3 regions of the Nocardioides luteus genome follow, and region 2 is predicted to be linked to each of the others. Evidence: predicted binding sites of a transcription regulator. Region 2 holds the regulator's gene; each other region holds the start of a gene.
What was found. The regulator LexA, encoded in region 2, represses DNA repair genes until DNA is damaged. The targets are predictions, from matches to a motif close to TCGAACANNTGTTCGA.
Positions count from the first base shown of each region.

Region 1: the regulator LexA is predicted to act here: its motif matches at 1,539-1,554, upstream of ruvC (crossover junction endodeoxyribonuclease RuvC).
Region 3: the regulator LexA is predicted to act here: its motif matches at 6,427-6,442, upstream of HD557_RS16720 (SAV_6107 family HEPN domain-containing protein).

Region 1 covers NZ_JADOVJ010000001.1:2,220,737-2,230,797, forward strand. The annotation lists gene pdxT (pyridoxal 5'-phosphate synthase glutaminase subunit PdxT) at 1-213, shown strand, start outside; gene HD557_RS10645 (YebC/PmpR family DNA-binding transcriptional regulator) at 321-1,088, shown strand; gene HD557_RS10650 (DUF6458 family protein) at 1,205-1,447, shown strand; gene ruvC (crossover junction endodeoxyribonuclease RuvC) at 1,593-2,141, shown strand; gene ruvA (Holliday junction branch migration protein RuvA) at 2,142-2,744, shown strand; gene ruvB (Holliday junction branch migration DNA helicase RuvB) at 2,751-3,833, shown strand; gene yajC (preprotein translocase subunit YajC) at 3,921-4,298, shown strand; gene secD (protein translocase subunit SecD) at 4,307-6,022, shown strand; gene secF (protein translocase subunit SecF) at 6,022-7,260, shown strand; gene HD557_RS10685 (adenine phosphoribosyltransferase) at 7,257-7,823, shown strand; gene HD557_RS10690 (RelA/SpoT family protein) at 7,886-10,061, shown strand, end outside.
Region 2 covers NZ_JADOVJ010000001.1:4,795,976-4,806,036, reverse strand. The annotation lists gene HD557_RS22980 (MXAN_6640 family putative metalloprotease) at 1-631, opposite strand, end outside; gene HD557_RS22975 (alkaline phosphatase D family protein) at 772-2,442, opposite strand; gene lexA (transcriptional repressor LexA) at 2,595-3,359, opposite strand; gene HD557_RS22965 (LysM peptidoglycan-binding domain-containing protein) at 3,540-3,917, shown strand; gene HD557_RS22960 (hypothetical protein) at 4,034-4,966, opposite strand; gene nrdR (transcriptional regulator NrdR) at 5,365-5,865, shown strand; gene HD557_RS22950 (vitamin B12-dependent ribonucleotide reductase) at 6,056-8,986, shown strand; gene HD557_RS22945 (HIT family protein) at 9,128-9,484, shown strand; gene HD557_RS22940 (hypothetical protein) at 9,932-10,061, opposite strand, start outside.
Region 3 covers NZ_JADOVJ010000001.1:3,483,639-3,493,699, forward strand. The annotation lists gene HD557_RS16695 (DUF58 domain-containing protein) at 1-943, shown strand, start outside; gene HD557_RS16700 (transglutaminase family protein) at 940-3,231, shown strand; gene HD557_RS16705 (DUF3040 domain-containing protein) at 3,270-3,641, opposite strand; gene dinB (DNA polymerase IV) at 3,787-4,992, opposite strand; gene HD557_RS16715 (methyltransferase domain-containing protein) at 5,131-5,856, opposite strand; gene HD557_RS16720 (SAV_6107 family HEPN domain-containing protein) at 5,894-6,355, opposite strand; gene HD557_RS16725 (hypothetical protein) at 6,526-7,119, opposite strand; gene HD557_RS16730 (DUF4126 domain-containing protein) at 7,264-7,899, shown strand; gene HD557_RS16735 (phytoene desaturase family protein) at 7,896-9,221, shown strand; gene metF (methylenetetrahydrofolate reductase [NAD(P)H]) at 9,229-10,061, opposite strand, start outside.

The sequences.
Region 1 (10,061 bases), 2.6 Mb from region 2:
GACCTGGAGGTCACCGGCATCGACGGAACGGTCCACGGCGTCTTCATCCGGGCACCCTGGGTCGAGGAGATCGGTGACGGCGTCGAGGTGCTGGCGAGCGTCGAGGGTCACCCCGTCGCCGTACGCCAGAACCAGCTGATGGCCACCAGCTTCCACCCCGAGGTCAACGCCGACGACCGCCTGCACCGGCTGTTCCTGGACACCTGCTGCTGACGGTGCCGCACGCCACGTAGTTAGAATGGGCACCTGCTGCCCTGTGACGACTCCGGTGGCGGCTCGACAAGCAGAGACGACGACGTGGGGCAAAGGACGGTTCAACGATGAGCGGCCACTCAAAGTGGGCAACGACCAAGCACAAGAAGGCGGCGATCGACGCCAAGCGCGGCAAGCTCTTCGCCAAGCTCATCAAGACGATCGAGATCGCGGCCAAGACCGGCGGTCCCGACCCGGCCGGAAACCCGACCCTCTACGACGCGATCCAGAAGGCCAAGAAGCAGTCGGTCCCCAACGACAACATCGACCGCGCGGTCAAGCGCGGCGGTGGGCTCGACGGCGGCGGCGTCAGCTACGACACGATCATGTACGAGGTCTACGGCCCCCAGGGTGTCGCCCTCCTCATCGAGTGTCTGACCGACAACCGCAACCGGGCGGCCATGGAGGTCCGCACCGCGGTCACCCGCAACGGCGGCACCATGGCCGACCCGGGCTCGGTCTCGCGCCTCTTCGACCGCAAGGGCGTCGTCGTGGTGGCCAAGGCCCAGGAGGGGAAGACGATCACCGAGGACGACCTGCTCGAGGCCACCCTCGACGCCGGTGCCGAGGACGTCAACGACCTCGGTGAGTCCTTCGAGATCGTCTCCGACCCCAGCGACGTGGTCGCGGTCCGCACCGCTCTCCAGGACGCCGGGATCGACTACGACTCCGCCGAGGTCCAGTTCGTCGCGAGCATGGACATCCCGGTCGCCGACGCCTCGTCCGCCGAGAAGGTCTTCAAGCTCATCGACGCCGTCGACGACCTCGACGACGTGCAGAACGTCTTCTCCAACGCCGACATCCCCGACGAGGTCATGGAGACCGTCGACGCCTGATCGCTCCGCTGATCGAGCTGCGAGTTGGGCCGTACGGCTCATTCTCGGGCCGGATGCTGGGTACCCGGAAGGTCACGAACCGCCACGAGGCCGGTTCGCACCGGAAGGAGTACACGATGGGATACGGCGTAGGAGCCATTCTGCTCGTCGTCGGACTTGTCCTGGCGTTGGCTGTGCATGTCTCGGTCAGTGGGGTCGATCTGACCCTGGTCGGCTGGATCCTGGCCGCTGTCGGAGCCGTGGTGCTGATCCTGACCGCTGTGACCCTGAACACCGGAGGTCGGTCACGCACGGTCGCGAGGCGGAGGCATGCCGACGGCACGGAGACCGTCGAGGAGCGACGCACCGACACTCTGTGAGCCCGGAGCCTCGACCTCGGACCTCCGGGCACGTCACATCCTCCTGAATGAGGGTGTCGCGGGCCCGGAGGCAGCAGCCGACCGGTAGTCTGCGAACAGACGTTCGACACCCGGCCGGCTCGGTCGTTGTGGAAGAGGTGCTCCAGTGCGCGTGCTTGGGATCGACCCCGGCCTGACCCGGTGCGGGATGGGCGTGGTCGACGGCTCGCTCGGTCGACCGCTGTCGATGGTGGACGTCGGAGTGATCCGTACGTCGGCAGACCTGCCTGTCTGGGAGCGCCTGGTGAGCATCGAGAAGGGGATCGACGCCTGGATCGAGGAGCACCGGCCCGACGCGGTCGCGATCGAGCGGATCTTCGCGCGCTCGAACGTCTCCACGATCATGGGTACGGCCCAGGCCAGCGGTCTCGCCATGGTCTGTGCCGCCCGGCGCGGTCTCCCGGTCGCCCTGCACACCCCGTCCGAGGTCAAGGCCGCGGTCTCCGGCAACGGCCGGGCCGACAAGGCCCAGGTGACCGCGATGGTGACCCGGATCCTGCGGCTCCCGACCCCGCCGAAGCCCGCCGACGCCGCCGACGCGCTCGCGCTGGCCATCACCCACCAGTGGCGCGGAGGCGCCCAGAACCGCATCGAAGCCGCGGTGGCCGCGGCAGGGCGGCGCTCAACAGATGTGCTCAACAGAAGGGTCCCGTAGATGATCGCGTCCGTGCGCGGCAAGGTCGCCGCCGTCAGTCTCTCCACCGCCGTCGTCGAGGTCGGCGGCATCGGCATCGAGCTGCTCTGCACGCCCAACACCCTGGCGACGCTCCGCACCGGCGAGGAGGCGCACCTGCCGACGAGCCTGGTCGTGCGCGAGGACTCGCTGACCCTCTTCGGCTTCACCGACACCGACGAGCGCACGCTCTTCGAGCTCCTCCAGACCGCCTCCGGCGTCGGCCCGAAGCTCGCCCAGGCGATGCTCGCGGTGCTCTCGCCCGACGGCATCCGGCTGGCCATCTCGACCGAGGACGCCAAGACCCTCACCAAGGTCCCCGGCATCGGTCAGAAGGGCGCCCAGCGGGTGATCCTGGAGCTCAAGGACCGGATCGGCGTGCCCACGGGCAGCGCCTCGGCCCCGGCGGCGGTCCAGCAGGGCGCGGCACCGTGGCGTGACCAGGTCACCGAGGCCCTCATCGGCCTGGGCTACAACGCCCGGGACGCCGACAAGGCGGTCACCGCCATCGAGCCGGAGGCCGGCGACCAGGCCAACATCTCGCTGCTGCTGCGGGCGGCCCTGCGTACTCTTTCGAAGGCATAGGCACTCATGCACGAGGACGACCTGACCGCAGCCGAGGAGGACTACTTCTCCTCGCTGACGATCGCCGAGGCCGACGGGGACGACCGGGCGGTCGAGGCCGCGCTGCGCCCCAAGAGCCTCGACGAGCTGATCGGCCAGCAGCGCGTCCGCGAGCAGCTCAGTCTCGTCCTGGAGGCGGCGAGGCAGCGCGAGCGGGCCCCTGACCACGTACTCCTGTCCGGGCCGCCGGGACTCGGCAAGACCACGCTCGCGATGATCATCGCCGCCGAGATGTCGGCACCCCTGCGGATCACCAGCGGACCCGCGATCACCCACGCGGGCGATCTGGCCGCGATCCTGAGCGGGCTCAACGAGGGCGAGGTGCTCTTCGTCGACGAGATCCACCGGATGAGCCGCCCCGCCGAGGAGATGCTCTACCTGGCGATGGAGGACTTCCGGGTCGACGTCGTCATCGGCAAGGGCCCGGGTGCGACCGCGATCCCGATCGACCTGCCGCCGTTCACGCTGGTCGGCGCGACGACCCGCGCCGGGCTCCTCCCCGGCCCGCTGCGGGACAGGTTCGGCTTCACCGGCCATCTGGAGCTCTACGACCCGGCAGACCTCGAGCTGATCGTGCGCCGCTCCGCGGGCCTGCTCGAGGTCACCCTCCGCGACGACGGCGCCGCCGAGATCGCCGGCCGCTCCCGCGGCACGCCACGCATCGCCAACCGGCTGCTGCGCCGCGTACGCGACTATGCCCAGGTCAAGGCCGACGGCACGGTCACCCAGCAGGTCGCCCAGAAGGCCCTGGACCTCTACGAGGTCGACCCGCTCGGCCTGGACCGCCTCGACCTGGCCGTCCTCGACGCCCTGTGCCGCCGCTTCGGCGGCGGCCCGGTAGGCATCTCCACGCTCGCCGTCGCGGTGGGGGAGGAGCGCGAGACGGTCGAGGAGGTCGCCGAGCCGTTCCTGGTGCGCAGCGGCTTCCTGGCCCGTACGCCGCGGGGCCGTGTCGCGACCCCGGCAGCATGGGAGCACCTCGGGCTGCCGGTCCCGGCCAGCGCCGAGGCAGCGGCATGGTCGAGGGACACGCTCTGGGATGAGGCCTGATTCACAGTCCCAACCAGGTGCCTGGTTAGACTTGCACGTCGCCGTGCGCCTGCCGGCCACCACTCAGACTGTCGGAGCCGAACCCCCGTGGAATTCCTTCCTTTCATCGTCATCATCGTCCTGTTCTACTTCCTGTTGATCAGGCCGCAGCAGAAGCGTGCGAAGGAGGCTCGAGAGCTCCAGCTCAACCTCCAGCCGGGTGACCGGGTGATGCTGACCGCCGGGCTCTTCGGCACCGTGACCGAGGTCGAGGAGACCACCACCAACATCAAGGTCGAGATCGCCGACGGCGTCGTCATCCAGGTCGTGCGCCAGGCGGTGGCCCAGAAGGTCACCGAGGCGCCCGCCGAGGACTCCGACGAGTCCGACGACGAGTCCGGCGAGAAGACCGAGGTCGAGGCTACGGCCGACGAGACCTCTGCCGATGCCGAGAACGTCATCGTGGACCTCGACAAGAAGGACTGACCGAACTCATGGCACGCAAGACCGCGCGCCCAGGGCGGACACTCGCACTGCTCTTCCTGGCGATCGCGATCATGTTCGGCGGCATCGCGTTCGCCGGCACCTGGAAGCCCGAGCTGGGCCTCGACCTCCGTGGCGGCACCGAGATCTCGATGACCGCCGAGAACTCCGAGGGCGGCTCCGTCCCGAAGGAGAGCCTCGACGAGGCGAAGGCGATCATCGACCAGCGGGTCAACGGCTCCGGCATCACCGGCGGCCGGGTGACCACCGAGGGCAACGACGTCATCAAGGTCTCGATCCCCGGCACCGGCAAGGTGCAGCAGGAGACCGCCGAGCGTGTTCGCCAGACCGCGAAGCTCCGCTTCCGCCTGGTCGCCTGCAGCCCGCAGAAGCAGTGCGGCGCGGGCGCCGACGCCGGCGGCTCGATGATCGAGGACCCGTCGACCGGCACCGTTCCGGGCACCTCCCCGCGGGCGCCGTTCGGCGGCGAGACCGCCAGCCCCACCGAGACCGCGAGCGCCTCCGACAAGGCCTCGAACAAGGCCTCCGAGAAGCCGTCCGCGGGCGCCAGCCCGTCGGCCTCGGCGAGCGCCAAGCCCGAAAAGCAGAACGACAACGCGGTCGTCAAGGTCGACGACGCGGTCGACTTCATGCGCAACGTGCCGCAGGAGTGGGCGACCGCCTACAACTCCTTCAGCTGCCCCGCCCCGGGTGCCGAGCCGGCCGAGGACATCCCCGGCAAGCCGCTGCTGACCTGCGACAACGACGGCGTTCCCTACCTGCTGACCCCGGCGGTCATCGAGGGCACCGAGATCGACGAGGCCTCCTACGGCATCCCGCAGCAGCAGGCCAACTACGTCGTGACGCTCGACTTCAAGTCCAAGGGCAACAAGGTCTTCGCCGACACCACCGGCGCGATCGCCGGCACCGGCGAGCAGTTCGCGATCGTCCTGGACGCCAAGGTCATTTCCGCCCCGACCGCCGAGTCGCGGATCAGCGGCGGCGCCCAGATCAGCGGAGACTTCACCCAGGAGACCGCCGCGTCGCTGGCCAACAACCTGAAGTACGGCTCGCTGCCGCTCGACTTCCCCGACGACGGCATCCAGACCCGGGTGATCGGCCCGAGCCTGGCCGGCAACCAGCTCACCGCCGGACTCTGGGCCGGTCTGATCGGCCTGATCCTCGTGGTGATCTTCTCGGTCCTCTACTACCGCGCGATGAGCATCGTGGTGATCGGGTCGCTGATCGTGGCGGGTGCCGGGACGTACGGGATGATCCTGCTGCTCAGCGAGACCGCCGGCGTCACCCTGGACCTTCCGGGTGTGGCCGGTCTGATCGTCGGTATCGGCATCACCGCCGACTCCTTCATCATCCTCTACGAGAGGATGCGTGACGACATGCGTGAGGGCCGCTCGATGCGGGTGGCCGTCGACACCGCCTGGGTCCGGGCCCGCAACACCTGTCTGGCCTCCGACGGCGTCTCGTTCCTGGCCGCGTTCGTGCTCTACGTGTTCGCGACCAACGAGGTCAAGGGCTTCGCCTTCATGCTCGGCCTGACCACGCTCATCGACGTGCTGGTGTTCTTCTGGTTCACCCACCCGATGACCAAGCTGATGGCCGGCTGGGGCTTCTTCAACAAGGGCCACGTGCTCTCCGGCATGGACAAGCGCGCTATCGGCACCGTCGACGCCCCCAAGGGCACCACTCTGGTCGGAGGCAAGGCCTGATGAGCAAGTTCTCCTTCTCGCGGCTCGGCAAGGAGCTCTACACCGGCGAGAAGTCCTTCGACTTCGTCGGCCGCCGGATGGTCTGGTACGCCGCCTCCGGTGTCGTGCTCGTCGCGGTCGTCCTCGGTGTCTGGCTCCAGGGCATCAACCTCGGCATCGACTTCACCGGCGGCACGCGCTACACCGTGACCGTCGCGCAGGCCGACCAGAAGCTGGCCGACGACCTGCGTACGGCCGTGGGTGACACCGCGGTCGAGGCCGCCGACGGCGCCACCGTGCGCACCTCCGGCAGCAAGTCGATCGTGATCGAGACCAAGGCGATCGCCGACAACTCCAAGGCCGACGACTCGATCATGGAGGCGATCACCAAGACCGCCGACGTGGCCGAGGACGACGTCAGCCGCACCGGCATCGGCCCCAGCTGGGGTCAGCGGGTGGCCTCCAAGGCGGGCCTCGCGCTGGGCATCTTCCTGGTCGGCGTGGTCCTGTTCATCTGGATCTACTTCAGGGAATGGAAGATGTCGGTCGCGGCCGTCGTCGCCCTGGCCCACGACGTGGTGATCACGGTCGGCGTCTACGCGATCGTCGGCTTCGAGGTGACCCCGGCGACGGTCACCGGCTTCCTGACGATCCTCGGCTACTCGCTCTACGACACCGTGGTGGTCTTCGACAAGGTCAAGGAGAACACCCGCAACCTGTCGCAGAAGAAGCAGACCTACGCCTCGGCCGCCAACCTGGCGATCAACCAGACGCTGGTCCGTTCGGTGAACACCTCGATCATCGGTCTGCTGCCGGTCGTCGCGATCCTCTACGTCAGCACCGTCCAGCTCGGCACCTCCTCGCTGAAGGACATCTCGCTGGTCCTCTTCGTCGGTATGGCCGTCGGCACCTACTCCTCGATCTTCATCGCCACCCCGCTCCTGGTGCACCTGAAGTCGAAGGAGAAGGACGTCGTCGACGCCGAGAAGCGGGCCGCCGCGCGGATGAAGGAAGCCGACAAGTACGCCGCGGTGCCGGTCTTCGACGAGGGCATGGCGGTTGCCGATGGCGAGCCGGACGAGCTCCGCGAGTCCTCCTCAGAGGACCTGCACGAGGCCGGCGTCAGCCGGGGCACCAGCCCCAACAGCTCCGCGCTCGGGCGAGGGCGCAACGTACCCTCCTCCCACCGCGAGGTGAGCGACAGCGGCGCCGCCGGGCGCCCGCAGCCCAAGCGCGAGTCGAGGTCGAAGCGCAAGTGACTGTCTCCGAGACGGCCGCCAGCGGCCGGTCGCTCGAGGAAACCCTCGAGCGGCTGGTCGCCGACGTCCCCGACTTCCCGGAGCCGGGGGTCGGTTTCAAGGACATCACCCCGCTGCTGGCCGACCACGCCGGCTTCAGCCAGGTGGTCGAGGCGCTCGCCGCACCGGCGCGCGACGCCGACGGCACCGTGACCGTCACCAAGGTGCTCGGCATGGAGTCGCGAGGCTTCATCCTCGGCGCTCCCGCGGCGCTGCATCTCGGCGTCGGCTTCGTGCCCGTCCGCAAGGCCGGCAAGCTGCCCCGCGAGACCCACGCGGTCTCCTACTCGCTGGAGTACGGCGAGGCCACCCTGGAGATCCACACCGACGCGGTCGCGCCGGGGGAGCGGGTGCTGGTCATCGACGACGTGCTCGCGACCGGTGGCACCGCGGCGGCCACGATCGAGCTCGTCGAGCGTTGCGGCGGCGTCGTCGCGGGCGTCTCGGTGCTGCTCGAGCTCGGCTTCCTCGACCCGCGCAGCAAGCTGCCGGACACTCCGGTGCACTCGCTGTTGGTCAGTTGACAGGTCCATCATGCAGGTGCCGTCCTAGCCAATGCTCCGGGTGCGGCCGGTAGACTCGCTACATGGCAGAGGATCGCATCGTCGCGCAGCCTCGTGCGCACAACATCGAGGCGCGGGAGAGCAGTGGCCCGGCCCCGTCGGGTCGTAGCGTACGTGCGCGTCTGGCCCGGATCGGTGGTCGTGGCGCGCCGGGCAATCCTGTGCTGGAGCCGTTGTTCCGGGCGGTCAGGTCCAACCACCCCAAGGCCGATCTGGCCCTTCTGGAGCGGGCCTACGTCACCGCCGAGCGCCTCCACGGCACCCAGATGCGCAAGAGCGGTGATCCCTACATCACCCACCCGCTGGCGGTGACCACGATCCTCGCCGAGCTCGGCATGACCGAGCCGACCCTCGTCGCGGCCCTGCTGCACGACACCGTCGAGGACACGCCCTACACGCTCAAGGAGCTCACCCGCGACTTCGGCGAGGAGGTCGCCCACCTCGTCGACGGCGTCACCAAGCTCGACAAGGTCACCTACGGCGACTCGGCGCAGGCCGAGACGATCCGCAAGATGGTCGTGGCGATGTCCCGGGACATTCGGGTCCTGGTGATCAAGCTGGCCGACCGCCTGCACAACATGCGTACGCTGCGCTACGTCCCGCAGAAGTCGCAGGAGCGCAGCGCCCGCGAGACCCTCGACATCTACGCGCCGCTGGCCCACCGGCTCGGTATGAACACCATCAAGTTCGAGCTCGAGGACCTCGCCTTCGCGACCCTCTACCCGAAGATGTACGACGAGCTCGTCCGCCTGGTCGCCGACCGCAACCCGTCGCGGGAGAAGTTCCTGGCCCAGGTCATCGACCAGGTCGAGCGCGACCTGCACGATGCCCGGATCAAGGCGACCGTCACCGGGCGACCGAAGCACTACTACTCGATCTACCAGAAGATGATCGTCGGCGGTAAGGACTTCTCCGACATCAACGACCTGGTCGGCATCCGGATCCTGGTCGAGGACGAGCGTGACTGCTACTCCGTCCTCGGCATCCTGCACTCGCGGTGGAACCCCGTCCTCGGGCGGTTCAAGGACTACATCGCGATGCCGAAGTTCAACATGTACCAGTCGCTGCACACCACCGTGATCGGCCCGCAGGGCAAGCCGGTCGAGCTGCAGATCCGCACCTTCGCCATGCACCGCCGCGCCGAGTTCGGTGTCGCCGCGCACTGGAAGTACAAGGAGGACGGCCGCAACGGTGTCGACACCGACCGGCCGATGGACAACGACATGAGCTGGGTCAAGCAGCTCATGGACTGGCAGTCCGAGGTCAACGACCCCGGCGAGTTCCTGGAGTCGCTCCGCTTCGAGATGAAGCGCACCGAGGTCTACGTCTTCACGCCCAAGGGCGACGTGATCGCGCTGCCCGCCGACGCGACCCCGGTCGACTTCGCCTACGCCGTGCACACCGAGGTCGGCAACAAGACCATCGGCGCCCGCGTCAACGGCCGGCTGGTGCCGCTGGAGTCGACCCTGGAGAGCGGCGACGTCGTCGAGGTCTTCACCTCCAAGTCGCCCAACGCCGGTCCGTCGAAGGACTGGACCTCCTTCGTCAAGTCCAATCGGGCCAAGGCGAAGATCCGGCAGTGGTACACCCGCGAGCGCCGCGACGAGGCCATCGAGAAGGGCCAGGACGCGATCGCCCGGCTCATGCGCAAGGAGGGCTTGCCCCTCAAGCGGCTGATGTCGCGCGAGTCGCTCATGCTCGCCGCTGACCACTTCGACCTCGCCGACGTCGAGGCGCTCTACGCCGCGGTCGGTGAGAGCCACCTCTCCGCCCAAGCGGTCGTACGTCGCGTCATCGAGGACCACGGCGGAGACGACGGCGCCGCCGAGGACCTCGCCGAGGCCATCAACGTCGGCCGCCGTCGCCACGGCAAGGTCTCCGCCACCAACTCCGACGCCGGGGTGATCGTCAAGGGATCCCCGGACGTCTGGGTCAAGCTCGCCAAATGCTGCACCCCGGTGCCCGGCGACGACATCCTCGGCTTCGTCACCAAGGGCGGGGGAGTCTCGGTCCACCGCACCGACTGCACCAACGCCGCCGAGCTCCGCTCCCACCCCGAGCGGCTGCTCGAGGTCGAGTGGGGCTCCACCTCCAACTCGGTCTTCCTGGTCAACATCCAGGTCGAGGCCCTGGACCGGGCCCGGCTCCTGTCGGACATCACGATGGCGCTCTCCGACGCCCACGTGAACATCCTCAGCG
Region 2 (10,061 bases):
CGGTGGGCGTGTTGGCCGTGCCGTACTCAGCGGTGGCGTAGTCGTTGTCCAGGACGCAGTAGGCCGTCGCAGCGGTCTTGGAGACCTTCGTCTCGGGCGCGCAGTAGCCGTAGTAGCCCTCGTCGTAGAGGTTCTCCAGGTAGATGTCGACCTTGCCCGGGGTGACCGTCTTGTCGGCCGCCGGCTTGCGGTAGCCCGCCTGCACATAGACGTTGTGGACCTTCGTGACCACGTCACGGACCTGGGTCGCGTACGCCACCGAGGCGCTGTCGCCGCCCTTGCCCGGCGAGTAGTGGACGCAGACGACGTCGCTGCAGGTCTGGGTCGCGGTGCGCGGGCGGGCGAGCAGCTGGCGGGCGGCCTTCTGGCTGGAGCCGTCCAGGGCGTCCTTGGCGTTCCAGAGGTTGGTCAGGGCGATGGTCGCGTCGGGCCGACCCGCGACGTGCCGGCCCGGCACGACCTGGCGGGCGCCGCGGACCGACTGGTTGCGCTTGACCTTCTTGGCCTCGGCGAGAGCTTCCCGGGCCGCCTCCTCCGTCACCGGCTGCGCGGCGCTGGTGTCACCGCCGGTGCGCACCGAGCTCGCCTGGGTCGATCCGGTTGCGGGCATGGTGGCGGCGAAGGTGGCCACTACCATCCCTGCGATCAAGACGAAGGAGCGTTGTTTGCGGTTGATCCGGCGGGCAATGTTTCGCATGAGATACCAGACGTTCGGGAAGGCAGACCAGGGCAGTCTAAGGGCACGACGACTCGGCCACACCGGTGAAACGCCTAGACGGGCTCGGTGACGTGATGGAGCCGGTTGCTCCCGGTCGCGGTGGCGTACGACCTGCTCCAGGTGGCCGTGGTCCTGGCGTCCTTGCGCTCGCCGATGACGTACCAGTCCATCTGGGCGCGGTTGCGGGTCACGTCGAGGACCGAGAAGCCGTGGTCGTCGAAGTTGAGGTAGCGGACGTGGCGGTTGGCGGTCCTGATGATCTCTTCGACGGTCACGCTGACCGTGCGGCGTGGGGCGCCGAGGATGTCCTTGAGGTTGTTCGAGGTCACCGAGGTGGCGACGAACTCGACGCCGGCCGTCCTGCCGAGCGGGTAGACGGCGGAGTCGTACGGCAGGTCGCAGGCCCAGGCCGAGTGGATGTCGCCGGTGACGAAGACGGTGTCGGTGATCGCGTTGTTGCGGATGTGCTCGAAGAGGTCGGTGCGGTCGGCGGTGTAGCCGTCCCACTGGTCCACGTTGAGGGCGATGCCGTTGTCGGGCAGCAGCCCGGTGACATCGTTGACAGGGCTGATCAGGCTCTTCGGAAGAGCTCCGAAGGTGACCGGCGCGATCATGACCGGGTTGCCGACGATCTTCCAGCGGGCGTCGGTGAGCAGGCCCTCCTTGAGCCACTCCAGCTGCTTGTCGCCGGTGATCGTGCGGTCCGGGTCGTCGGCCCCGGCCAGGTCGGTGCGGGCGACCTGCTGGGAGCGGTAGGACCGCAGGTCGAGCATGCTCAGCTCGAGCAGGGTCCCGAAGCGGAGCCTCCGGTAGATCGTGTCGTGGAGGTGGTCGTCGGTCTCCACCGTGGCGGTGCCGTCGACGCGCAGCGGCATCCACTCGTCGTAGGCCTGGTTGGAGTTGGTCTTGCGGTCGATCCAGTCGTACTCGCCGGGCTCGTTGTTCTCCGCGCCCAGCAGCCAGGCGTCGTTGGCGGACTCGTGGTCGTCCCAGGTGACGATCCAGGGCAGGTGGGCGTGGGCGTCGGCGAGGTCGACGTCCCGCTTGTACTGCGCGTGCCGGATCCGGTAGTCGGCCAGGGTGTGCATCTCGTGGGCCGGCTCGTGCGAGCGGATGTCCTCGTTGGCCATGCCGTAGCCGTACTCACCGGGGCCGTATTCGTAGAGGTAGTCGCCCAGGTGGAGGATCGCGTGCAGGTCGTCGCGGGCGGCGAGGTGGCGGTAGGCGGCGAACCAGCCGGCCTGCAGGTTGGAGCAGGAGACCACCCCGAAACGTACGTTGTCCGGGGTCGCGTCCGCGGCCGGAGCGGTGCGGGTGCGGCCGACGCGGCTGGTCTGGCCGTTGTAGCTGAAGCGGTAGAAGTACCAGCTCTCGGGCGAGAGGCCGGTGACGTCGAGCTTCACGGTGTGGTCGCGGTCGGGGCCGGTCTGCTGGGAGCCCTTGGCGACGACGCGACCGAAGTCCGCGGTCGGCGAGACCTCCCAGCGGACCAGGACCTCCTCGCCCAGGCCGGATCCCGGAGTCGCCTCGGCCGTGGGTGTGACCCGGGTCCAGATGACCACGCGGTGCGGGAGCGGGTCGCCCGAGGCGACACCGTGCTGGAAGTGGTTGAGCGTGTCGCCGGCCGCCTCGGCGGGTGCCGGCAGCGCCACGGCTCCCGCTCCTGCGGCGGTGGCCAGTCCGGCGGCGATGAGGGTGCGGCGGTCGATCTGCGTCTGAGTCACGCTGTATGGAACGACGCAGCCGCCGGCCCTGTCATGGGCCGGCGGCTGGATTTCACGCAGTGTTCCCGGGGAGGGCATGTCTGGGAAAGACAGCGCAGCGGGCGTGGATTTGCCAGACATGCCCTCCGGTTCCGGGAGGTGTGAGGCAGGACTCAGAGGCTGCGCAGGACCGCGGTCACCTTGCCGAGGATCGTCGCGTGGGTGCCGTCGATCGGCTCGTACGCCGCGTTGTGCGGCAGCAGCCAGACCTTGCCGTCCTTGCGGGAGAGCGTCTTGACGGTCGCCTCGCCGTCGATCAGCGCGGCCACGATCTCGCCGTTCTCGGCGGTGGGCTGCTGGCGCACGACCACGAAGTCGCCGTCGCAGATCGCCGCGTCGACCATCGAGTCACCGGAGACCGAGAGCAGGAAGAGGTCGCCGTTGCCGACCAGCTGCTTGGGCAGCGGGAAGACGTCCTCGACGCTCTGCTGGCTCGAGGTCTCCTCGGCCAGGATCGGGCCACCGGCCGCGATCCGACCGACCAGGGGAACCATGGCGGCGTCGGGGTTGGGGTTGACGACGGCCTCGGCCGTGATCGTCGGCTCGGTCTCCTCGCCGGACATCGCCTTGCGGTGGGCCATCACCTCGGGCAGGAAGACCTCGAGGGCGCGGGGCCGCTTCGGGTCCTTGCGGATCAGACCACGCTGCTCCAGCGCCCGCAGCTGGTGGGCGACGCTGCTGGTGCTGGTCAGCCCGACCGCGGCGCCGATCTCACGCATGCTGGGCGGGTAGCCCCGCTGCTCGATGCTGTCGCGCAGGTGAGCGAGGATGCGCTGCTGACGCGGCGTGAGCCCGGTAGCGTCCGGCGGCCCGTCGGGCAGCTCGCGGACGCGGCTCTTCGAACCGCCTGATCCGGTGCCTGTCTTCTGCGTGGTCATGTCATCACATTAGTCCCTCTGGCACCACTACATCAAACATCTGTTCGATCTCTTCGGTAGTGCGTGTCGGCGTTCGAAAATTCTTGGGGTCGCTACTTGCGTTGTTCGAACACGTGATCTACCTTCGAACATGTGCTCGATCGAACACGTGATCGAGAGACTTGTGAACTGGAGGCCGTGATGAGTGCAACCGTCTATGTGCTGCCCGTAGCCGAGCCGCCCCGGCCCGTGCGGGAGGTGCGTCGCTCGACCGTGCGGCTCACTCGGCGGGGCCGGATCGTCGTGTTCGCGTTCGCGCTCGTGGTGCTCTTCGGGATCGCGCTGATCGGGGCGCGGGTGGCCTTCGCGGTGGAGGACGGTGCCGACAAAAGCCCCGCTCCCTCCGCCCACACGATGGTCGTCGGCGATGGCGACACGCTCTGGGACATCTCGGCGGAAGCCGTCGCTGGGACAGACGCCTCGATTCGGGAGATGGAGCAGAGGATCAAGGAGCTCAACAGTCTCGAGTCCTCGATGCTCGTGTCCGGGCAGACCTTGATCATTCCGACCGCGCCGTAGAGGCGCCCACAGATGTCCGGCTGCTCCTTCGACCCTGGCAGCCGGCAACCGGGGAAAAGTGAGAGTGCTGCAGACGATGGGAAGCGTCTGCAGCACTCTCGCTGTCCTGGCGGTCGTCAGTGACGCCCGCGGTAGGGGGTGTCCGGTTCGGCCGGCGGCCACGGCTTGTTGCGGGAGCTGTGGCGCGGCGGCCACTCGTCGTCCGGCTCGGCGGCCGGCGGGTCCTGGGGCTGGCGCTGGGCGGGCATCGCCTGCGTCGCCGCGGGGTCCTGGGTCAGCCGAGCCCTCGAGCCGGTCTGGCCGTAGCTGGTCGGAGCCTGGTAAGCGCCCGACTGATATGGCGACGAGCCGGCCTGCTGGGTGGGGTAGCTGTCCGTGCCGTAGCCCTGCGAGCCGTATGCCGGGGAGCTTGTCGGCGTGGAGGTCGGCGTCGGCGGGCTCGTGTAGTAGGGCGGAGCACTCGGCGGTGTCGGGGCCGGCGGCTGGTAGCTCGGTGCGCCGTAGGCCGACCGGCTCCCGGTGTTGCCGAAGTCCGGGGAGCTGCTCGTGTAGCCGTAGGGCGACTGCGAGCCGGTGTCGGTGTAGGCCGAGCGGCTGCCGGTGTCGCCGTACAGAGACTGGTTGCCGGTGTCGTAGGGAGACTGGCTGCCGGTGTCGTACGGAGACTGGCTCCCGGTGTCGGAGCTGTGCCGGCCGTAGGAGCTGGTGTCCTCGTAGCCGTAGGAGCCGGTGCCGTAGTAGTCCTGCTCGGTGTAGGTCGGGTCGCCGTAGGGCTGCTCCGGGTAGTCCTGCTCCTCGACGTAGGCGTTGGAGTGGCTTCCGGTGTAGTCGTCGGCGGGCGGTGGGGTGGGGGAGCCGGTGAGGGCCCGCCAGGCCTTCCCGGCGAAGGTGAAGGTCAGGAAGAGACAGGCGACTGCGACGACGGCCGCGATGGCGAGCTTCACCCAGGCGCCGGAATCGCCTCCTCGTGCGTCGGCCCCGAAACCGACGGCGACCCACACGAGCACTCCCCAGATGACGAGGAATGCCAGCGTCGCGATCGCAGGCAAGATGAACGGTGGCCGGGGACCGCTTCTGGGGCGCGTGCCTCTCCGCGACCCGACGCGATTACCTCCGGAGATGTTTGTCACGGGGTCATTCTTACCCATCTGGGCCAGCCCGTCGCCGCTGAACCGGAATCTTTCGGTGTTTGACCGGCGACACGCCGGGCGCACGGGGAAACGCGGCGCTCGCTTGCATCGGCTGGGGGGCGGGCGTACGGTTACCACTACATCTAGTAGTTACACCGCTGTAGTTATCCACATCTAGTTCACATGAACGGGCGGATGACCCACAGCCCCGAGGGTGTTGTTCCACAGGGACTCACGCTCAATTCCACAGGTTCCACAGGCTCGGGCCGCCGCTGAGACGGCCTGGATCCACAAGGCTTCACGAGAGGGGCTCGACCGTGCACTGTCCGTTCTGCCGACACAGCGACACCAAGGTGCTCGACTCCCGTGTGGCCGAGGACGGCGGCCAGATCCGGCGCCGTCGGGTCTGCCAGGAATGTGGGAAGCGGTTCACGACCGTCGAACAGATGCAGCTGATGGTGGCCAAGCGCTCCGGCGCAGCGGAGCCGTTCAGCCGCGACAAGGCGGTGCACGGCGTACGCAAGGCGTGCAAGGGGCGTCCGGTCACCGAGGACCAGCTCGCCTGCCTCGGCCAGGAGGTCGAGCAGGCGCTGCGGAGCCAGGGGTTGGCCGAGGTCCCCAGCCACGAGGTGGGGCTGGCGATCCTCGCGCCGCTGCGCGAGCTCGACGAGGTGGCCTACCTGCGTTTCGCGAGCGTCTACCGGGCCTTCGGCTCGGCGGACGACTTCGAGCGCGAGATCCAGATGCTGCGTACGGAACGGGAAGTCCAGGACTTCGAGGCAGAACATCCGGTCGAGGCCCCGGTGGGCAGCGACTAGATCCCACGGCCATTCGCAACGATGGCACACAGACCGGCCCGGGCAGGCCGTGGGGAAGCGACCTGTCCGGGCCATCCAGCGAAAACAGCACAGCACGACGCACGAAGCCCGAACGGGCGCAACAGGAGACTCCACCATCAGCACCGACCAGCAGTACGGCACAGCGATCGATGACAACAGGGGGAACGAAATGACAGACACGGCAGCAGAGGCACAGGCATCGTCGAAGGCGGGCGCCGGGCTGAAGATCGAGCGGATCTTCAGCACCGAGGGCGTCCACCCCTACGACGAGATCACCTGGGAGCGACGCGACGTCGTCCAGAAGAACTGGAAGACGGGTGAGACCGTCTTCGAGCAGACCGGAGTCGAGTTCCCCGACTTCTGGTCGATCAACGCCTCGACGATCGTGACGACCAAGTACTTCCGCGGTGCCCTCGGCACCGACAAGCGTGAGCAGAGCCTGAAGCAGCTGATCGACCGGGTCGTGAACACCTACGTCGCCTCCGGCAAGGAGAACGGCTACTTCGCCTCCGAGGCCGACGCCGACCTTTTCGGTCGCGAGCTCACCTGGCTGCTGGTCAACCAGCACTTCGCCTTCAACTCGCCGGTCTGGTTCAACGTCGGCACCGAGTCCCCCCAGCAGGTCTCGGCCTGTTTCATCCTCTCGGTCGACGACTCCATGGACTCGATCCTGAACTGGTACAAGGAGGAGGGCCTGATCTTCAAGGGCGGCTCCGGTGCCGGTCTCAACCTCTCCCGCATCCGCTCCTCCAAGGAGCTGCTGAAGTCCTCCGGCGGCACCGCCTCCGGCCCGGTCTCCTTCATGCGCGGTGCCGACGCCTCCGCGGGCACCATCAAGTCCGGTGGCGCCACCCGCCGCGCGGCGAAGATGGTCGTCCTCGATGTCGACCACCCCGACATCGAGGAGTTCGTCGAGACCAAGGCGCGCGAGGAGGACAAGATCCGCGCGCTGCGCGACGCCGGCTTCGACATGGACCTGGGCGGCAAGGACATCTCGTCGGTGCAGTACCAGAACGCCAACAATTCGGTGCGCGTCTCCGACGAGTTCATGCGTGCGGTCGAGGAGGGCAAGAAGTTCGGCCTCCGGGCGCGTACGACCGGTGAGGTCATCGAGGAGATCGACGCCCGCGAGCTGTTCCGCAAGATCTCGATCGCGGCGTGGGAGTGTGCCGACCCGGGTCTGCAGTACGACGACACCATCAACGACTGGCACACCAACCCGGAGACGGGCCGGATCACCGGCTCCAACCCGTGCTCGGAGTACATGTCGCTGGACAACTCCTCCTGCAACCTGGCGTCGCTGAACCTGCTGAAGTTCCTCAAGGACGACGACACCTTCGACGCGGTCCGCTTCCAGCAGGCCTGCGAGATCGTCTTCACCGCGATGGACATCTCCATCTGCTTCGCCGACTTCCCGACCGAGGCGATCGGCGAGACCACCCGCGACTACCGCCAGCTCGGCATCGGGTACGCCAACCTCGGCGCCCTGCTGATGGCGATGGGTCTGGGCTACGACTCCGAGGGTGGCCGCACCATGGCCGCCGCCATCACCTCGCTGATGACCGGTGCCGGCTACAAGCGTTCGGCCGAGCTGGCCGGCGTCGTCGGTCCGTACGCCGGCTACGCCCGCAACGCCGAGGCCCACCAGCGGGTCATGCGCAAGCACCAGGCCGCCAACGACGCGGTCCGCTCGATCAACCCGGTCGACCGCAACATCATCGACGCGGCGACCCGGGTGTGGTCCGACGTCGTCGAGATCGGCAAGGTCAACGGCTTCCGCAACGCCCAGGCCTCGCTGCTCGCGCCGACCGGCACCATCGGCTTCATGATGGACTGCGACACCACCGGCATCGAGCCGGACTTCTCGCTGGTCAAGTTCAAGAAGCTCGTCGGTGGCGGTTCGATGCAGATCGTCAACCAGGTGATCCCGCGGGCCCTCACCAAGCTGGGCTACCAGGCCGAGCAGATCGAGGCGATCGTCGCCTACATCGCCGAGCACGGCCACGTCGTCGACGCCCCCGGCCTGCGCCAGGAGCACTACGAGGTCTTCGACACCGCGATGGGCAAGCGCGCCCTGCAGCCGATGGGCCACGTACGCATGATGGCGGCGACCCAGCCGTTCCTCTCCGGTGCGATCTCCAAGACCGTCAACCTGCCCGAGACCGCGACCGTCGAGGACATCGAGCAGGTCTACATGGAGTCGTGGAAGCTGGGCCTGAAGGCCACCGCGATCTACCGCGACAACTGCAAGGTCGGCCAGCCGCTGGCCGACGGCAAGTCGGAGAACGCCAAGAAGGACCAGGGTCTCTCCACGGCTGCTGCTGCGGAGGCTCCGGCCGCCGAGGTCGAGCCCGAGGTCGTCGAGAAGATCATCGAGAAGATCGTCTACGCCCCGACCCGCAAGCGCCTGCCGAAGTCCCGCGTCTCGCGCACCACCTCCTTCACGGTCGGCGGTGCCGAGGGCTACATGACCTCCGGCGCGCACGCCGACGGCGAGCTCGGTGAGGTCTTCCTCAAGCTCGGCAAGCAGGGCTCGACCCTGGCCGGTGTCATGGACGCCTTCTCCATCGCGGTGTCTGTCGGCCTCCAGTACGGCGTGCCCCTGGAGACCTACGTCTCCAAGTTCACCAACCTGAAGTTCGAGCCCGCCGGCCTGACCGACGACCCGGACGTACGCATGGCGCAGTCGCTCATGGACTACGTCTTCCGCCGGCTGGCGCTGGACTACATGTCCTTCGAGGACCGTGCCGCGCTCGGCATCTACTCCGCCGACGAGCGTCAGCGCTACCTCGAGACCGGTTCCTACGAGCAGCTCGGCAACGGCACCACCGCCGCCGAGCTCGTCGAGAGGCCGGCTCCGGAGCGCAAGGTCGAGGCGAAGACCGAGGTCGTCGAGGCCGACGTCAAGGAGGAGGCTCCCGCCGAGGCAGCTGTCGCGGAAGAGGCCCCCAAGACGGCTCACACCACCGCCGAGCTGCTCGAGTCGATCAGCGGCATGGCCATCGACAGCCCGCTCTGCTTCACCTGCGGCACCAAGATGCGCCCCGCCGGCTCCTGCTACGTCTGCGAGGGCTGCGGCTCGACCTCTGGTTGCAGCTGAACCTGACGACTGACTGAGTCCGGTCCCGTGCCCGAAGGGCGCGGGACCGGACTCGTTTTCAGGACCTGGGAGTCCTGGTGTCATTGGGTGACCTCAGGACTCCCGCGTCGGGTGGAGCGTAGGGTTTCGGGATGAGGTCAGATGGCGCTGACGTCGCAAATGCGGGGGACGGACTTCTATTGCGATGTCGCGATACCGCACCCTGACCGCCTGGACGTGGTGTACGAGGACGAACACGTGCTGGCGTTCCACCACACGCGACCGTTCTGGGCGGTCCACATCGTCGTGGTGCCCAAGCGTCACATCGGGTCGCTCACGACCGTGAGCGCCGAGGACGAGACCGACGTACGTGAGCTGTTCGACGTTGTCCAGACAGTTGCCCGGGACGTGGAGCGCGAGCACGGTGCTGCGGCAGTCCTCACCAACCTGGGTGCCTACCAGGACTCCATGCACCTCCACGTCCACATCCACAGCGGCGGGCGCCTGGATCAGGGGTGACGTGGGAGGTGTAGGGGACAAAGCGGTCTTGGCTCCAGCCGTCGGTGTCCAAGACGAAGCGGAGCAGGACCGAGTCGCCCGTTCCCATGAGCTCGGTGTCGACCGCGGTCGCGTTCGAGGTCCCCAGGCCGGGACGTACGCGTCGAGGGCACGCCTGCGGCGGTCGTCGGTTCCGGGCGGCCCAGTGAGCGTGATGACCGAGTTGTCGAGAGCCACCTCGGTGACTCGCCCGGACCCGACGGGGCAGCCGGTGACTGCTCGGGCGGTCTCGGTGGCTGCCCTGACGGGACGGTGGTCCAGGACCGTGCCGAGCGCGACCCGAGGGCGGTGATCCGCCGCTGCCAGGGCGTGAGCGACGGCGTGGTGGCAGGCGATGTGGTCCGGATGTCCGGTCAGTCCGCGTGGAGGTGTAGGCCGACGTGGGAGTTCTGGTGCCACTGGGTGACCTCAGGACTCCCACGTCGAGAGGTCACACCCCTCGCCGCAGGGGATCGGATCCCCTTTCCATCCATTGGCCTTCAGGATCTGGGCGATCCTGGCTGCGGTTCGACAGGAGGTGCTGAAGACCTGGTGCCAG
Region 3 (10,061 bases), 1.3 Mb from region 2:
CTGGCGCCACAAGCTCGGCTATCAGATCCGCTCGGAGATCCGGGGCCGCTTCGACATCGGCCCGATGCGGGTGACGGTGGCCGACCCGTTCGGCCTGGTGGAGCTCAACCGCGCCTTCCACTCCACGCTCCCGTTCACGGTCACGCCGCGGGTGATCCCGCTGCCGTCCACCCCGCTGACCGGTAACGCGACCGCGTCCGGCGACTCCCGGCCGCGAGCCTTCCTCGGCGGCAGCGCGGAGGACGTCACGGTGCGGGAGTACCGCCGCGGCGACGAGCTGCGGCGGGTGCACTGGCGCAGCTCGGCCCGTCTCGGCGAGCTGATGGTGCGCCGCGAGGAGCAGCCCTGGCAGGCCCGGGCCACCGTCTTCCTCGACAACCGGCGCTCGGTCCACCGGGGCCAGGGCGCCGGCTCCTCCTTCGAGCAGGCCGTCGTGGTCGCCGCCTCGGTCGCGGTGCACCTGGTCGAGGCCGGCTACTCCGTACGCCTGGTGACCTCCGGCGGCGCCACCCCCGGGACCAACGCGGCCGGCGAGATCAACGCCGGCTGGCACGACCGCGAGGGCCAGGCCGACGCGGCCGCGCTGCTGGAGGCGCTCGCCGTGGTCGAGACCGTTCAGCACCACCACATCGACGCCTCCTGGATCGGCGAGGCCGGGCAGGGCGGCATCACCGTCGCGGTGCTCGGCTCCCTCGACGAGGAGGACGCCCGCGTCCTTCGCCGGGTGCGGCACCACACCGGGGCCGCCCTCGCCTTCTCGCTCGCCGTGGACGGCTGGAGCGCGGTGCACCTGGCCCCCGAGCAGCGGCGGCCCAGCGGCGTACCTCTGCTCATCCAGCACGGCTGGAAGGCGGTCGAGCTCGGCATCGGTGACTCGGTGGCCACGCGCTGGCGCGAGCTCGGCACCCGGGGTGCGGCCGCGGGAGCGGGGGCGGCACGATGATGACCTCCTCCGACGTACGCGGCGTCGTGCCCGCGATGGCGGTGCCGGTGACGTGCTTCGTGACCGTCCTGTTCGCGCTGTCCTCGTGGGGCTCGTTCACCAACACCCGCTTCCCCTACCTCGGCCCGATCCTGGTCGCCGGCCTGCTCGTGGTCGGCACCGGCATCTCCGCGCGGCTGCTGCGCGTGCACGGAGCGGTCGTGGTGCTGCTGCAGCTGCTCCTCGGCACGATCGCGACCAGCCTGCTGGTCGTCCAGCACCCCTTCCCCGTCACCGCCGGCGGCAGGGCGCGGGTCTCGGCCGCGATGACCGAGGCCTATGCCGCCTTCAACCCCTTCGACCTGCCGATGTCCGCCCCGGAGGTGGCCGCCTACCTCGTCCCGGGCGGTGTCGCGGCCGTGTTCCTGGCCGACGTCCTGGCGGTCTCGCTGCGGCGGCCGCCGATGATGGGGCTCGTCGTGCTGGGCGTGTTCACGGTGCCGTTCAGCATCATCGGCGCCGGTGGCTGGGGTGGGGTCTCCTGGGTCGTCTTCGTGCTCACCGCGACCGCGTTCCTGGTGATGCTGCGCTTCGATCGTGCCCAGCAGCTCGGCCGCTGGGGGCGGCGTCTCGACGAGGACCTCCCCGTGGTGCCGGCCGCCGGGCCGGCGGTCATCGGCGTCTCCGCGGTGGCGATCGCGCTCCTCACCCCGGCCTGGATGCCCAGCCCGAGCATCACCCTCCCCGGCCTGGGGCCGGGAGACGGCAGCGGCCAGCTGCGCGTGATCAACCCGACCGTCGGGCTCTACGGCGACCTGCGCAGGCAGTCCGACGAGGTGATGGTCACCGCCACCCCGGTCTACGACCAACCCGTCTCGTCGCCCTCCTACCTGCGGATCCTCACGCTCACGAAGTTCACCGGCACCGAGTGGACGCCTGGCAACCGCGACGTACCCTCCGACCAGACCGGCGTGGCCTCCTTCGATCCGCCGATGTCCGACGAGACGTTGCTGGGCGAGCCCACGACCTACCAGATGCGGGCCAGCGACAAGTTCGAGTCGACCTGGCTCCCGGTCTTCACCCATCCGCTGGAGATCACTGCCAGGGGTCCGTGGCGCTATGACGAGGACACCCTCGACTTCATGTCGACCGAGGGCCGGGACCACACCGTCGCCGGCGAGAGCTGGCGGATGACCGCCGCACCGGTCGAGCCGTCCCAGGCGCGGCTGCTGGCCGCGGGCGAGCCCGGGATCGGGGCGCCGACAGGGATGACCGACCTGCCGCTGCTCCCCGAGAAGATCGAGGAGATCGCCCTGGAGCGCACGGCCGGCCAGGACCGGCCCTTCGCCAAGGCCGTCGCCCTGCAGAACTGGTTCCGTCACAGCGGCGAGTTCGTCTACAGCCTGGAGCGCGACGTCGGCACCGACGGCGCGGCTCTGCTGGAGTTCCTGACGACCAACAAGGTCGGCTACTGCCAGCAGTACGCCACGGCCATGGCCGTGCTCGCCCGCGAGCTCGACATCCCGGCCCGGGTCGCCGTCGGCTTCCTCGACGGAGACCAGGACGAGGACGGCGTCTGGCGGTTCCGCGGCCGCGATCTCCACGCCTGGCCCGAGCTGTGGTTCGAGGACATCGGCTGGGTTCGCTTCGAGCCGACGCCCGCGGCTGCCGACACCAGGGAGCCGGGCTACACCGCCGGTGCGCTGGGCAATGCCCGCAACGAGCCGGAGGCGCCCGCGCCCAGCGCCGGCACGAGCGTGGCTCCGGTGCCCAACCGGCCGCAGCGCGAGGAGCCCGACCTGCCCGAGGTCGCCGACACCGGCACCGAGGAGTCCAACGCGGGGGCGATCTGGACCGGTCTGGGCATCGTGGCCCTGCTCGGAGCGGTCGCGCTCGCTGCGCCTGCGGTGATCCGTCGCCGGCGCCGGAAGTCCCGGCTGGCCGGCGACGCGGAGGCCGGCTGGACCGAGCTCGGCGACACCGCGATCGACCTGGGCCTGCCCTGGACCGGCACCCGCTCACCGCGGGAGGAGGCCACCAGCCTGGCCCCGCACCTGCAGAGCCGCGAGCCGATGCTCGCGCTGCAGCGCATCGTGGCCGCCGTCGAGCGCAACCGCTATGCGGAGCATCGCGACACCGCGGCGGTCGGGGACGACGTACGCCTGGTCTCGGTCGCGCTCAGGGCGCAGGCCGACCGGCGGGCGCGGAGGCGGGCACGACTGTGGCCGGCGTCGGTCTTCCGACGCCCGGCGGCATCGGCCACCGACGGACCGGCGGTGCGGTCCGAGCGGGAGCTGATCTCGTCCTAGAGGCCTCCTTGAGGCCCTAAGCCTCTACAGGTCGGCCTCTACAGGTCGTTGTCGCCGCGGCGGCGTTGCTTCCAGCGCTCGCTGGCCCGGTCGAGGAACGAGCTGCGTGGAGTGTGGTCCCCGTCGTCCTCCTCCACCGCAGCCGCACCGCGCAGGGCGGTGAGCAGCACGGAGGTCGAGGCCAGCATCACCAGGAAGCCGACCACTCCGACGATCCACATCCGTGAGATCACACCGGTCATCAGCAACGCGACTCCACCGGCGAGCACGATGCCCGCGATGACCGCGTGTCGACGTTGGGCACGGCGCAGGGCCGTGCCTCGGAGGGCGGAGGCGAACTTCGGGTCCTCCGCCGAGAGCGCGCGCTCCATCTGCTCGAGCAGGCGAAGCTCCTCTTCCGAGAGTGGCACCGTACCTCCCATGTCCTGTTGGGGCATCTCCAAGTCTAGGCACGCCATCCTGAAGGCGGTAGTGAGCCCGGAAAATTCTTGCCCCTCGACGTTCTGCCACATGGCACAACCACCACCGATTGTGTCAAGCGGATGGGCAGTTGCGTCAACCCCGGCCATGGTCGAGCAGGCTCGCCGGGCGCACCAGGCTGGACCCGAAGCGTTCGGCGACCTGATCGACGGCACGATCGGCCTCGGACCAGCCGCGTTCCCGCTCCCCCAGGACGAGCTGTCGGTCGGTGCCCTCGCGCGCGATCAGGTGCTCGACCCGCACGCCGACCAGGCGCAGCGCCCGGCCACGGAGGTTCAGCTCGTCGTAGAGCCGGACCGCCGTGGCGTGCACCTCCTGGGTGACGTCTGTGGGGTCGGGCAGCGTGCGGGAGCGCGAGATGGTCTTGAAGTCGGTGAACCGGACCGTCAGCGCGACCGTGCGGCCGACCGTGCCGGCCCTCCTCATCCGCCGGGTGACGCGGGCCGAGAGCCGCAGCAGCTCGCGCACGATGTCCTCGCGGTCGCTCAGGTCGTGGCCGAAGGTCTCCTGGGCGCCGGTCGACCGGTCGGGCAGGTCGGGGCCGAGCCTTCCGGTCAGCTCGCGCCGGTCGGTGCCGGTGGCGAGCCGGTGCAGGTGGCCGCCGAGGCGGGGACCGAGGATCTGATGGAGGGTCGGGACCGGGGTGCGGGCGATGTCACCGACCGTCTCGAAGCCGAGCCGGCGAAGCCGCTTGCGCGTGCTCGGCCCGACGCCGTAGAGCTCACCGACGTCGAGAGGATGGAGGAAGCCGGGGACGTCCTCCGGCCGGACGACCACGACGCCGTCGGGCTTCGCCTTGCGGCTGCCGACCTTGGCCACGCTCGGGGTCGGCGCGACACCGACCGAGCAGGTGATGCTCAGCTCCTCGGCGATCTGGCGACGGATCCGCTGCGCGATCTGCTCGGGGCTCCCGAACAGCCTGGTCGCCCCGCTGACGTCGAGGAACGCCTCGTCGACGCTGACCACCTCCACCAGCGGGGTGGCTCGGCGGAAGATCTCCCGGACCTGCTTGGAGACCTCGGCGACCTCGCCGAAGTCGAGGCGGACCGAGACCAGCTGCGGGCACAGTCGCCTCGCCATCGAGCCCGGCATCGCCGCCCGCACGCCGTAGGCCCGGGCCGGATAGTTGGCGCAGGTCACCACGCCGCGGGCGTGTCCCCCGACGACCACCGGCTGGTCCCACAGCTCGGGCTGATGCCTGATCGCCACCGAGACGAAGAAGGCGTCCATGTCGACATGGAGGATCGGGGTGACCTCCGGAGCGCCAGCGGAGGAGGTCACCCCGATCCTCCGAGGACGCGGACCAGCGCTGACTCGGCGCAAATGTCACGCCGGAGCGCTAGCGGAGGTGGGACCTTTGCGCCGCGTCGGCGCCCGTGGGCGAAGCGAAGCGAGCCGAATGCGAAGCGAAGCGAGCCCTCAGCGAAGCGAACCGAGCAAATGCAGCTGCGAAGCGAACGGCAGGTAATCCGGCCGCGTGGAGACAGCCTGCTCGAGATCGACCAGCGCACTGGTCGCCCCCGGCTCGACGTCGAGCAGCGACCCCGGCACATGATCGACGAACACACGTACGCCACGGACGTCCGTGACCTCGAACCCCGCCGCGTCCAGCAGCCCGGTGACCTCGTCGAGGGCGAACCGGCGACCGGAGCGGCCCTGCGGAGCGGTGTCGTCGAGGAGCTCGACGGCCTGCGCGAAGTGGCCGGCCAGGGCTCGGGAGAGGACGGCGGCGGTGCGCTGGGCGACCAGCAGGCTGAGGGTGCCACCGGGGCGGAGCACCTCGCGGATCCCCGCCAGTGCGGCTGCCGGATCGGGGACGACCTCGAGGACGCCGTGGCAGAGGACCAGATCGGCTCCGCCGGGGTCGGCGACGTCGGAGAGGGCGGCCAGGTCACCCTGGCGGGCGTCGACGGAGACACCGGCCTCGCGGGCGCGCCGGTCGAGCGCTGCCAGCGCGTCCGGGCTGGGGTCGACGACGGTGACCCGGTGACCGAGTCCGGCGATGCGTACGGCTGAGGTGCCGGTGCCGCCGCCGATGTCGAGGACGTCGAGCGAGCCGGAGGCCAGGACCGGGTCGAGCGCGTCCCAGACGGCGACGGTCCGGGCGCCTGCCCGACGACTGGTTGATGCGGAGCCAGCTGCCATGGGGCCAAGCGTAGGCCCTGTGCCCACCTCACCTGAATCAGCCCACGAGGCGGTCGTGACGGAGGCGGGTGACGTGGGAGGTGTGGGCCATCAGCCCGAGCGACTCCTCGACGACGGCGAGGAAACGGTCGGCGTCGCGCACCTGGTCGTCGGCCTCCTCGGCGGTGACAGCCCGGATCGAGCCGGCCTCCGCGGCGGCGCGCTTGGCGGCGCCCGCGGCGAAGTAGTCGGCCCACTCGGAGAGCTCGGGCGCGACCTTCTTGAGGCGGACCCAGGCGTTCCACGGACGGCGGCGGCCGGCGCGGCTCGCCGCCTCGACGGGATCGGTGCGGGCGGCGATCAGCGCCGCGGCGGCCTGGAGGGCGGCGACGTGCGCCATGGCGTACCTGCTCGGCACGTCGTCGGCCACGATGGCCTCCGAGAGGGACTCGGTGGCGCGGAAGAGGTAGCTGTGAGTCGTCGCCGGGAGCAGATGCATCGGGTCGTCCTTCTCGCTCAAGGTCGACCCCGCAGTGGACGGCTCCGGCGGGCGTCGGGGGTCGAGGACGACGCCCGCCAGAGCCTGGTTGTTCGAACATTTGTTCGAACACGAGATCAAACTACACCCCGCCACCGACAGTCACAAGACGTTTCGGTGACGGGGCGTGTCGAGGTGGTGCCGGGGGTCGCTCAGTCGTCGGCGACGGCGCCGCGGATCCGGTGCGGCGGGTGGATGTAGCGGGTGTTCGCCGGCAGCCACATGACCGCCAGCAGCCCGGCGGCGATGACGATCGCGATCCCGGTGAGCACGCTGATGGTCACCGGCGGGCCGGTCAGGATGCCGCCGATGCTGGCGACCGCGGAGATGAACACCAGGAACGTGATCACGATCCGGGCCCACTCGAATCCGTTGCGGAGGAAGACCGCGAGCACGCCGAGCATGCCCGCCATCACCCCGAACAGCGTGATCGCGGGGGCGATGAACGCCGGCGCACTGACCCGGTTGTCGGTCGGCGGGTTGATCAGGGCCTCGAGGCCCTCGGTCTCCAGGATGCGCTTGGCCGAGGGGTTGCCCTCCGCCCAGGCACGCACGAGGTCGTCGGAGCGCAGCACCATCACCACGACCACGACCGCGCTGAAGGCGATCAGGCCGACGATGAGCCGGATCGCCCACGTCATCTCGCGCGGCACGGGCTCGGCAGCGAGCGCTGCCACCTCGAAAGCGACCTCCGGGCCCTCGCTCACGACCACACCTTCGTTCTCGTCGGGTGTCGTCATGGTCATCCGGTCTCCTTGCGACGTGGGGGTTCAGTCTCCGTTGATCAGCCCATTCTGCCGTACGGGGTCCAACGTAGGTAAATACGCGAACGCGTGCTCTTGGTCTCGGGCTGGGGCCGAGTTGTCGGCGGCGTAGGCCAAGATGTCCTCATGGAATCTCTAGCGCTGACCTTCTCCAGTGGGTGGGCCAGTGGCATCAACGCCTACCTGGTCGTGCTGGTGCTCGGCGTCGTGCAGCGTACGACGGGGGCAGAGGCGATCCCGGACGTGCTCGGCACGTGGCCGGTGCTGGCTGCCGCGGGGCTGATGTACGCGATCGAGTTCGTCGCCGACAAGGTGCCCTACATCGACTCGACCTGGGACTCGATCTCCACGGTGATCCGCCCCACCATCGGCGCGGTCATCGGCGTCCTGCTCGCCGGTGAGGCCGACTCGCTCAACGAGGCCGTCGGCGGCGTGGTGGGCGGCACGACGGCGCTGATGTCCCATCTGATCAAGGCCAGCGAGCGGCTCGCGGTCAACACCTCCCCCGAGCCGGTCTCCAACTCGGTCGTCAGCGTGGCCGAGGACGGCCTCGTCCTCGGCGTGGTCTGGTTCGCGACCGAGCACCCGCTGGCCGCGGCGGGCGTCGCCGCGGTGCTGCTGGTGGCCGGGCTGGTGCTGGTCTACCTCCTCGTCCGGGCCGTTCGCGGAGGCTGGCGCAAGCTGACCCGGCGCGGACGACGCGGCGCCCCACCCCCTGACGGGCCCTCCGGCGGCGACACCTTGCCCTACCCCGTCCAGTGACGAGCGTCGTCGTCCTCGGGGGCGGGTACGCCGGGATGGCCAGCGCCGCCAGGCTGGCCAAGCTCGGCCACTCGGTGACCCTCCTCGAGGCCTCCGGACAGCTCGGCGGCGCCCTGGTGCCGGTGCGCGAGGAAGGGTTCACCTGGGACGCCTCGGCGACCTCGACGCTGCTGCCCGCGGTGATGCGCGACCTGTTCCGCAAGTCCGGGCGGCCCGCGGAGCGTGAGCTCGAGCTGGTGCCGATGGACGTGGTCCGCGAGCACCGCTTCGCCGACAAGACGTCGGTCTCGGTGCCCGGCGGCACCCGCGGCGCCCAGCTGGCGGCCTTCGACGAGCTGGGTCCGGGCATGGGCCGGCTGTGGACCGACTACGTGGCCCGGTTCAGCGAGGACTGGGAGGTGCTGCGCCAGCACTACTTCGAGGTGCCGTGGGAGCCCTCGGCGCTGCCGTCGGCGGTCGCGGAGCGGTTCCGGTCGCGCGAGACCCTCCACAAGCGGCTGCGCAAGACGTTCAAGGACGAGCGCCTCCGGCTGGTCGCGGCGCACCCGTTCGTCGCCGCGGGGCAGGAGCTGCGTGACGTACCTGCCTGGGCGGGGCTCACCGCCTACCTGGAGCAGCGGTTCGGCGCCTGGCGCGTCGAGGGCGGGATGGGCGTGGTCGCCGAGGTGCTCACCGCCCGGATGGCCACCCGCCGGGTCTCGGTGCAGACCGCGACCCGGGTGGAGGACATCGTCGTACGCGACGGCCGGGCGGTCGCGGTCAGCACCGCCGCCGGCGAAATCGACCTCGGCGCGGACGGAGCGGTCGTGGTCGCCTTCGACCCGCGCTCGCTGCCGGCCCTGCGGCCGCTGGTGGAGCGCACCCTGCCGGCGATCCCGCCGATGACGTTCCACCTCGGGCTCGAGTCGCTGCCCGAGCACCTCACCGACCTGCCCGACGAGCTGGTGCTCCACGGCGAGCCCACCCTGGTCGTACGCACCCGCGGGCTCGCCCCCGAGGGGCAGCACGCCTGGACGATCCACTCCCACGGCAAGCTGATGGAGGACGTCCTGCTGGCGCTGGCGCGCCACAAGATCGACGTCCGCGAGCACGTCGTGCACCGGGTCGACCTGGGCGCCGCCGAGCTCGTACGCCGCTGGCGCGGGTCCCCGCTGGGCGTGAAGTGGGCGGGGCGCGGCACGGTGTTCCAGCGCCTCGGGCCGCGCACCCCGATCCCGAACGTCTACGCCGCCGGCGCCCATGCGACGCCAGGTGCCGGGCTGCCGTTCGCCGGCCTCTCGGCCGCGCTGGTCGCGCAGTCGATCGGGCCCGCCGAGAGGTGAGCGCGGCCTAGACCGTGACGTTGAGCTTCGCGAAGATCTCCAGCGTCGCCTTGGACCGGTTGAGCGTGTAGAAGTGCAGTCCGGGCGCGCCTCCGTCGAGGAGCTCCTGGCACAGCTCGGCGGCGACCGCGATGCCCTCGGCGCGGATGTCGGCGGGGTCCGGACCGGCCGCGGTGATGCGCTCGACGATCTCGTCGGGGACCTCGGCGCCGATCAGCTCGCTCTGGCGGCGGATGGCGGCGAGGTTCAGGATCGGCATGATCCCGGGCAGGATCGGGATGTCGACGCCGCGAGCGCGCACCCGGTCGACGAGGCCGAAGTAGTCCGCGGCCCGGAAGAACATCTGGGTGACCGCGAACTCCGCGCCGGCCCTCGCCTTGGCGACCAGCACGTCGGCGTCGGCCTCGATCGACTCCGCGCTCGGGTGGCCCTCGGGGAAGGCGGCGACGCCGATCCGGAAGTCACCGCGCTCCTTGGCCAGCCGCACCACGTCGATGGCGTAGTCGAGACCGCCGGGGGTCGGGGTCCACGCGGCCCGCGGGCCCTCGGCGGGGTCGCCGCGCAGCGCCATCACGTGGGCGACGCCCTGGGCGGCGTAGGAGTCCAGGATCGCGGCGACCTCGTCGCGGGTGTGGCCGACGCAGGTCAGGTGGGCGACGGGCAGCAGCTCGGTCTCGGCGGCGATCCGGCCGGTGATGGCGACGGTCTTGTCACGGGTCGAGCCGCCGGCGCCGTAGGTGACGCTCACGAAGGTCGGGCGGTAGGGCTCCAGGGCACGGACGGCGTTCCACAGCTGCTCCTCGCCGGCCTCGTCCTTCGGCGGGAAGAACTCGAAGGAGA